One region of the Pseudoalteromonas sp. GB43 genome, then DNA from elsewhere that is predicted to be linked to it. Evidence: predicted binding sites of a transcription regulator. Region 1 holds the regulator's gene; the other holds the start of a gene.

Region 1 (3,404 bases):
TACCCTAATGCGTAATCAGCGTGTTGATATTCGTAGTTATTTAGTATTAAGTGCTACAGCACAGATAAATGTGTTGCAAGAAACCGTAAGACACTTTAAAAAGGTTCACCTAAGTGGCTGTATCTTCACTAAATTGGATGAATCTTTAAGTTTAGGTGAGATTATTAGCATAGCGATTCAAAATCGCTTGCCAATAGGGTATCTTACTAACGGTCAGCGTGTTCCTGAGGATATTCGCGTAGCGAATGCTGAAAAACTAGTGAAAAAAGCTGAACAATTGTATTTAAAACGAGCAAAAGCACAACATTCAAGACGTCAAGCAGTAGCGTCGAACACAGTAGGGATGTATGATTAACACAGTATTAGATCAAGCAAGCGGCCTGCGCAAAATGAATCAAAATAATAATAGTGGCGTTAAAGTTATCGCTGTGACTGGCGGTAAAGGTGGAGTGGGTAAAACCAACGTTTCACTCAATACCGCAATCGCATTAGGTCAGCAAGGAAATCGTGTATTAGTATTAGATGCCGATTTAGGTTTGGCAAACTGTGACGTAATGCTTGGCCTTCGTGTTGAACGTAACTTATCTCATGTTTTGTCAGGCGAGTGTGAGCTTGACGAAATTCTCGTTGAAGGCCCTGCAGGCATCAAAATTGTACCAGCGACGTCTGGTTCGCAAAGCATGGTGGAATTAACACCATCTGAGCATGCAGGTCTTATTCGCGCTTTTAGCGAGTTAAACACCGAGTTTGATATTTTAATTGTCGATACCGCCGCAGGTATTTCTGACATGGTATTAAGCTTTTCTCGTGCAGCCCAAGATGTTGTTGTGGTTGTATGCGATGAACCTACCTCAATTACCGATGCTTATGCGCTTATAAAAGTGCTTAGCCGTGAGCATGGCGTATATAAATTTAAAATTGTTGCCAATATGGTGCGCAGTTTGCGTGAAGGGCAAGAATTATTTGCTAAACTTTCAAAAGTAACGGATCGCTTTTTAGACGTTTCAATGGAGTTGGTAGCTACCATTCCTTATGACGAGAACATGCGTAAATCTACGCGACGTCAAAAGGTGATTGTTGAATTATTTCCAAACTCACCAGCTGCGGTGGCGTTTAAAACATTAGCAACAAAAGCAGTTAAGTGGCCGATTCCTAATCAACCTTCTGGCCATTTAGAATTTTTCATTGAAAAACTAGTAAACGGCTAACTATGACAACATCGGTGAATAAAGCGATGGGATATCAATCAGCACAAAACTTAAATGCGATTGTTGAAAAACATGCCTCTTTAGTTAAAAAAGTGGCGTGCCATCTAATTGCTCGTTTACCTGCCAGTGTCCAACTCGATGATTTAATTCAATCAGGCATGATAGGCCTAATTGAAGCATCAAAAAACTTTGATGCTAGCAAAGGGGCTAGTTTCGAAACTTTCGCTGGAATTCGTATTCGTGGTGCGATGTTAGACGAAATTCGTAGAGGTGACTGGGCACCACGCTCAGTTCACCGAAATGCTCGCCTTGTGGCTGAAACCATTTCCGAATTAGAAAGCACGCTAAATCGTGAACCTAAAGATACAGAAGTCGCTGAAAAACTTGATATAACGCTCGATGAGTACCATCATATTCTACATGATGTAAATTCTAGTAAAGTATTAGGTATAGAGGACTTAGGCGTTGATGAAGACGTCATTACACCTGTAGGTCAGGATTTAGGACTAGACAAACCGTTTAATAACGTTAAAAATGAGCGGTTTAACCAGTCTCTATTAACGGCTATCCAATCGTTACCAGAAAGAGATGCACTTGTTTTGTCTTTGTACTACAACGACGAAATGAACTTAAAAGAAATAGGACACATACTCGATGTTAGTGAATCGCGTGTGAGTCAGATACATGGTCAGGCGATGATTAAGCTCAAAGCAAAAATCAATGACTGGATTAATTAGTAGTAAGTAAATATAGGTTCAAACCTCACCGGAGGATGTTTTGGATAAAAACATGAAAATTCTTGTTGTTGATGATTTTTCTACAATGAGACGTATCATTAAAAATCTATTAAGGGATTTAGGTTTTACCAATGTGCAGGAAGCTGACGATGGGTCAACAGCATTGCCAATGCTACAAAATCAAGAATTTGATTTTGTTGTAACAGATTGGAACATGCCAGGTATGCAAGGCATTGATTTGTTAAGAGCAATTCGTGCTGATGATAGCCTTAAGCATATTCCTGTATTAATGGTGACAGCTGAAGCGAAAAAAGAACAAATTGTTGCTGCTGCTCAAGCGGGTGTTAATGGCTATATCGTTAAACCATTCACTGCTGCGACACTTAAAACCAAATTGGAAAAAGTGTTTGAACGTTTAGGTTAATCTAAGGGGAGAGGCTTATGTCAGCACTAGCTGCGCCTCAAATAAGTTTAGAGCAAGCTCGTCAACTTGTTGAGTTTCTTGAAAATGGTGAACAAGAAAAAGCTGATCAGCTGATACTTGAAACAGCATCAAAAGAACAATCAGAGCTGTTTGCTGAAATCGGTAAACTGACGCGACAATTACATGAAGCGCTAAAAAACTTTGATCTAGATACTCGTCTTTCAGATTTAACTACCGATGCGATCCCAGACGCTAAGCAGCGCTTAAATTATGTTATGGAAATGACAGAAAGCGCCGCTAACAAAACCATGGATGCAGTTGAAGCTAGTTTACCTATAGCGCAACAACTTGCAGATGAAATAGCGACGATTAAACCAACGTGGGATCGTTTAATGAGCCGAGAAATAGAGCTCGGTGAGTTTAAAAAGCTATGTCATAGCTTAGATAATTTTATGAATAACTCGCATACTAAAACCGATGAGCTACAGGGCTTGATGACCAATGTGCTGATGGCACAGGACTATCAAGATTTGACGGGGCAAGTAATCCGTCGCGTCATTGAGTTAGTGCGAGAAGTAGAAGACAGTTTAATTAATCTCTTAACTGTGTTTGGCAGTCAAGAAGATGGTCATCAACAACAAGAAAAACAGGCCATAGAAAAAGCACCTGCAACAAGTGATACACTAGCAGGTCCTGAAGGTCCATTATTGATAAAGACTCTCGTGATGATGTTGTCTCAGGACAAGATGAAGTCGATGATCTATTATCAAGTCTGGGCTTCTAAGAGGAGAGTAGCTGCATGAGCTTTGAAGTCGATGAAGATATTTTACAGGATTTCCTTGTTGAGGCAGGAGAAATCTTAGAGCTTTTGTCAGAGCAATTAGTTGAGCTTGAGAACAATCCCGAAGACAAAAATATCTTAAACGCCATTTTTAGAGGCTTCCACACTGTCAAAGGCGGTGCAGGCTTTTTAAGCATGACTGAACTTGTTGATGCGTGTCACGGTGCAGAGAATGTTTTCGATTTATTACGCCA
Region 2 (3,404 bases), 350 kb from region 1:
ATTTTAGTGGGTATTTCTTCAGGTGCCGCAGTAGTTGCTGCAAAGCGCCTTGCTGAAAAACCTGAAAACGCAGACAAAAACATTGTGGTAATTTTACCAAGTGCAACTGAGCGTTACTTATCAAGCCCATTATTTGCTGAAGAGTTCAGCGATAAAGAGCTTGTTCAGTAATCACCAAGAATCTCTTAGTTTTTAAAAAGGATGCAAACATGCATCCTTTTTTATTATCCAAAATAAATAAAACTATTAATTTTACCGAGTTAACTTTACATCATGCTCATTTAGTCACACACTTTATTTTAAGTTCACTCGAAAAACTACAACAATGAAAAATATACTTTTAATTTTTATCCTTTTAAGTAGCAGCATTCTTTCCGGTTGCGGCTCTGAAGATGCACCAAAAGGTGAAAAAAACACCCCTGGTAACGTAGCGACCCTCTATTTTGATGCTTTGTATAACCAAAACGATTTAAATAAAGCGATGGAATACGCCACGCCGAAAATGGCGCGAATTATGAAATCTTATGGTACCGCTGGGCAGTTCGCTCGCAACTTAGTCAATATGCAATACGATGAAGTGGTGATTGAAGTCGATATGACTAACATGAGCTTGCGCGAACAGTATGGCGATAAAGCCAACATCAATTTGATTTTTACGGGTTATTTTAATGGTAAGAAAATTGATGATATGCGCAGTGTGAAAATGATGCGTAAAAAAGGCAATTGGTACATAGAAAAAATAAATGCCGATCCGTTTGCGCGATAATTGATTACTAAAACTAAAAAGGGCCTGATGGCCCTTTTTTGTTTTAGAGTATTACTGCGAACTGATATTCGTATTACTCTTCGTCAAACTCTTGATGTTGACGCTGTGCAGGACGCGCTAAGATTTCGACATAAAACGATGTAAGCTCTTTTGCTTCAATATCGCTAATACATTTATTAATCTCTGCCACGTGAACGACATTGGCCTCATCCGCTGATTCACCAAACTTACAGTCAAACGCCCAATAGTCGGCACCTGCTGGGAGTGTTTTATTACGCTCACGTTTCAAGTATTTTTTTACTTCGTGCTTGGCTGCATCAACCATACGAGGGTATTTAATTTTCTCGTGGTTTAGCGTGAATGTTTTCTTCATTATAGTCCTAGTAACTTGGTTCAATGACAATGGCATTAAGCCATAGACTGCTATTATAACAAGCGCATCTTAATTTAGCTGTACTTTTTATTAAGTTTATTCATAGTCTATGACAATTCGATTAAGCCTCGAATGCTAAGCTGTCGCCAAATGCAGAGGTTGATGTATCGCCTCATTAGTAAGACTATCATAAAATGCGGCAGCGTCGATTTGTGGGCGCTCAACGGGTTTGTTTTTTTCATAAAAGCGTTTTCTAACTGCTGGCTCACAGTTATCAATCACTTCTAGCGGCACATGTTGCTTATCATCACGAACATTCAAAGGCTCTGGATTTAAGCAATGACGTAATTTTATATCTGATAAACCACCTTGCAATAGTCTAAATGCATTTTCTTGCCCAATTAGCATATCAAACTGTTCGGGAGCTAATGGTTGTGTAGGACCAGCACCTAATTCAGTACGCAGAGCAGACTCAGATACTTCAGGATTGCTTAATTCAGTTTTTGGTAGGTGGAACTGGCTAAAATCGAGCGCATCATGAGAAAGCATTGCGAGTAATAAAGCAAACTCTCCAGAGCGGTGCTCGTGAACACTTTTATTTAGACGATTATCGAGTTGACTCTCTGTGAGCAACAAACCATCAATTTGCATAGTCTTTAGCCAAATAGTTTCTTGATTAACCAGTTATCGGCATTTATGCATTTTTCTTTAGTTTTTTTCTTTACTTAAATAATCAGTTTGCTATTATCAGCGCCGTTGCATTGGAGGGGTTCCCGAGCGGCCAAAGGGATCAGACTGTAAATCTGACGGCTCAGCCTTCGCTGGTTCGAATCCAGCTCCCTCCACCACTTTTCTTCTCAGTGAAGTGGGGCCAAATGCAATAGTAAAAATTTGTGTGGAGGGGTTCCCGAGCGGCCAAAGGGATCAGACTGTAAATCTGACGGCTCAGCCTTCGCTGGTTCGAATCCAGCTCCCTCCACCACTCTTACTCTTTCTAGCTTTACTCTTTCTAGCTTTACTCTTTCTAGCTTTACTCTTTCTAGCTTTACTCTTTCTAGCTTTACTCTTTCTAGCTTTACTCTTTCTAGCTTTACTCTTTCTAGCTTTACTCTTTCTAGCTTTACTCTTTCTAGCTTTACTCTTTCTAGCTTTACTCTTTCTAGCTTTACTCTTTCTAGCTTTACTCTTTCTAGCTTTACTCTTTCTAGCTTTACTCTCGCTAACTTAATCTACCAACTCAAACTGCTCCCATTCGCTTTTAACCATTGCTCTGCTTTTTTATAGTCTGGATAAAACTGGCTCACACGTTGCCAAAACTTAGCGCTATGATTCATATGTAAAAGATGCGCAAGCTCATGGACAACTACATAATCAATCACCCAGGTTGGCGCACTTGCTAAATGTAAATTAAAAGTCAGCTCACGGCGTTTGTTACAACTGCCCCAGCGACGTTTATAATGTTGAATTTTAAGCTTTGTAGGCAACGTCTCAGACATTTGCAAGCAGTAATCATGCACTCGCATTTCGATATAGCTCTCAAGCTTTTCATGCATAAACTGCTCAAGCAAAGCGAGGTAGTTAGCCTCTTGATGTTTGACACGTGATGATATTAGTAAGGTAAGCTGAGGCCGCGCATCTTGTTGCCAAGTGTTTTTGGACCTTGCCGAATACTATTGGGACGTTTTGCCCAAACAACTTAATAGTGGCGTTTACTAATGGCAATTGGCGACGCTCAGCTTGCATAGATTGCTTTGCTATTTGTTCAGCGACCCAATCTTGCTTAGTGTTTAGCCAGGCATCTATTTCAGTTTGTGGAACATAAAAAGGCGCATACACAGTAAGTTTCTGCTCAGCAACTTTAATTGCCACGGTTGTTCTGCGTTTACTGCGCTTTAGGGTGTAATCCAACAAAAGTAAGCCAATTCAATTAATAAAAAAATGAGAGATTCCATTTTACCCTGCTAAATAGCTGCTAATCTATAAAGATGACTCACAAATAAGTTTTCATCCTTATGCCTGACAAACCATGTTGTAGTTATACCTCACCAACAGGTAACAAGTGCCAAGAAACAGATATGGGCTCTGGATTTTGCTTTTGGCATGATAGTAAATTTGATAAATCAGGGCTAAATCTAACCCAAAAATTAGAACGCTATGCCAAAAAAGGAGGCTTACTAGAAGGGTTACAATTAAAGCGAGCAAATCTTTCTGGGCTTAACTTAATCAAACAGGATGATGAAGAGGGCTATAACCTTTCTTACTGCA

The links. The regulator FliA, encoded in region 1, starts transcription of late flagellar genes. The targets are predictions, from matches to a motif close to CTAAAGNTNNNNNNNNNNNNGCCGATA.
Region 2: the regulator FliA is predicted to act here: its motif matches at 1,825-1,851, upstream of ACRWSG_RS15445 (VC2046/SO_2500 family protein).

The regions. Positions count from the first base shown of each region.
Region 1 covers NZ_JBPCHJ010000001.1:2,890,124-2,893,527, forward strand. Annotated here, with positions in the region: gene flhF (flagellar biosynthesis protein FlhF) at 1-355, shown strand, start outside; gene ACRWSG_RS13710 (MinD/ParA family ATP-binding protein) at 348-1,208, shown strand; gene ACRWSG_RS13715 (RNA polymerase sigma factor FliA) at 1,235-1,945, shown strand; gene cheY (chemotaxis response regulator CheY) at 1,986-2,369, shown strand; partial or broken gene ACRWSG_RS13725 (protein phosphatase CheZ) at 2,387-3,153, shown strand; gene ACRWSG_RS13730 (chemotaxis protein CheA) at 3,169-3,404, shown strand, end outside.
Region 2 covers NZ_JBPCHJ010000001.1:3,244,625-3,248,028, reverse strand. Annotated here, with positions in the region: partial or broken gene cysK (cysteine synthase A) at 1-171, shown strand, start outside; gene ACRWSG_RS15455 (hypothetical protein) at 326-766, shown strand; gene ACRWSG_RS15450 (DUF6172 family protein) at 840-1,139, opposite strand; gene ACRWSG_RS15445 (VC2046/SO_2500 family protein) at 1,275-1,790, opposite strand; tRNA gene ACRWSG_RS15440 (tRNA-Tyr) at 1,903-1,987, shown strand; tRNA gene ACRWSG_RS15435 (tRNA-Tyr) at 2,037-2,121, shown strand; partial or broken gene ACRWSG_RS15430 (pentapeptide repeat-containing protein) at 2,144-2,368, opposite strand; gene ACRWSG_RS15425 (M48 metallopeptidase family protein) at 2,369-2,692, opposite strand; gene ACRWSG_RS15420 (YgjP-like metallopeptidase domain-containing protein) at 2,718-3,008, opposite strand; gene ACRWSG_RS15415 (ion channel) at 3,152-3,404, shown strand, end outside.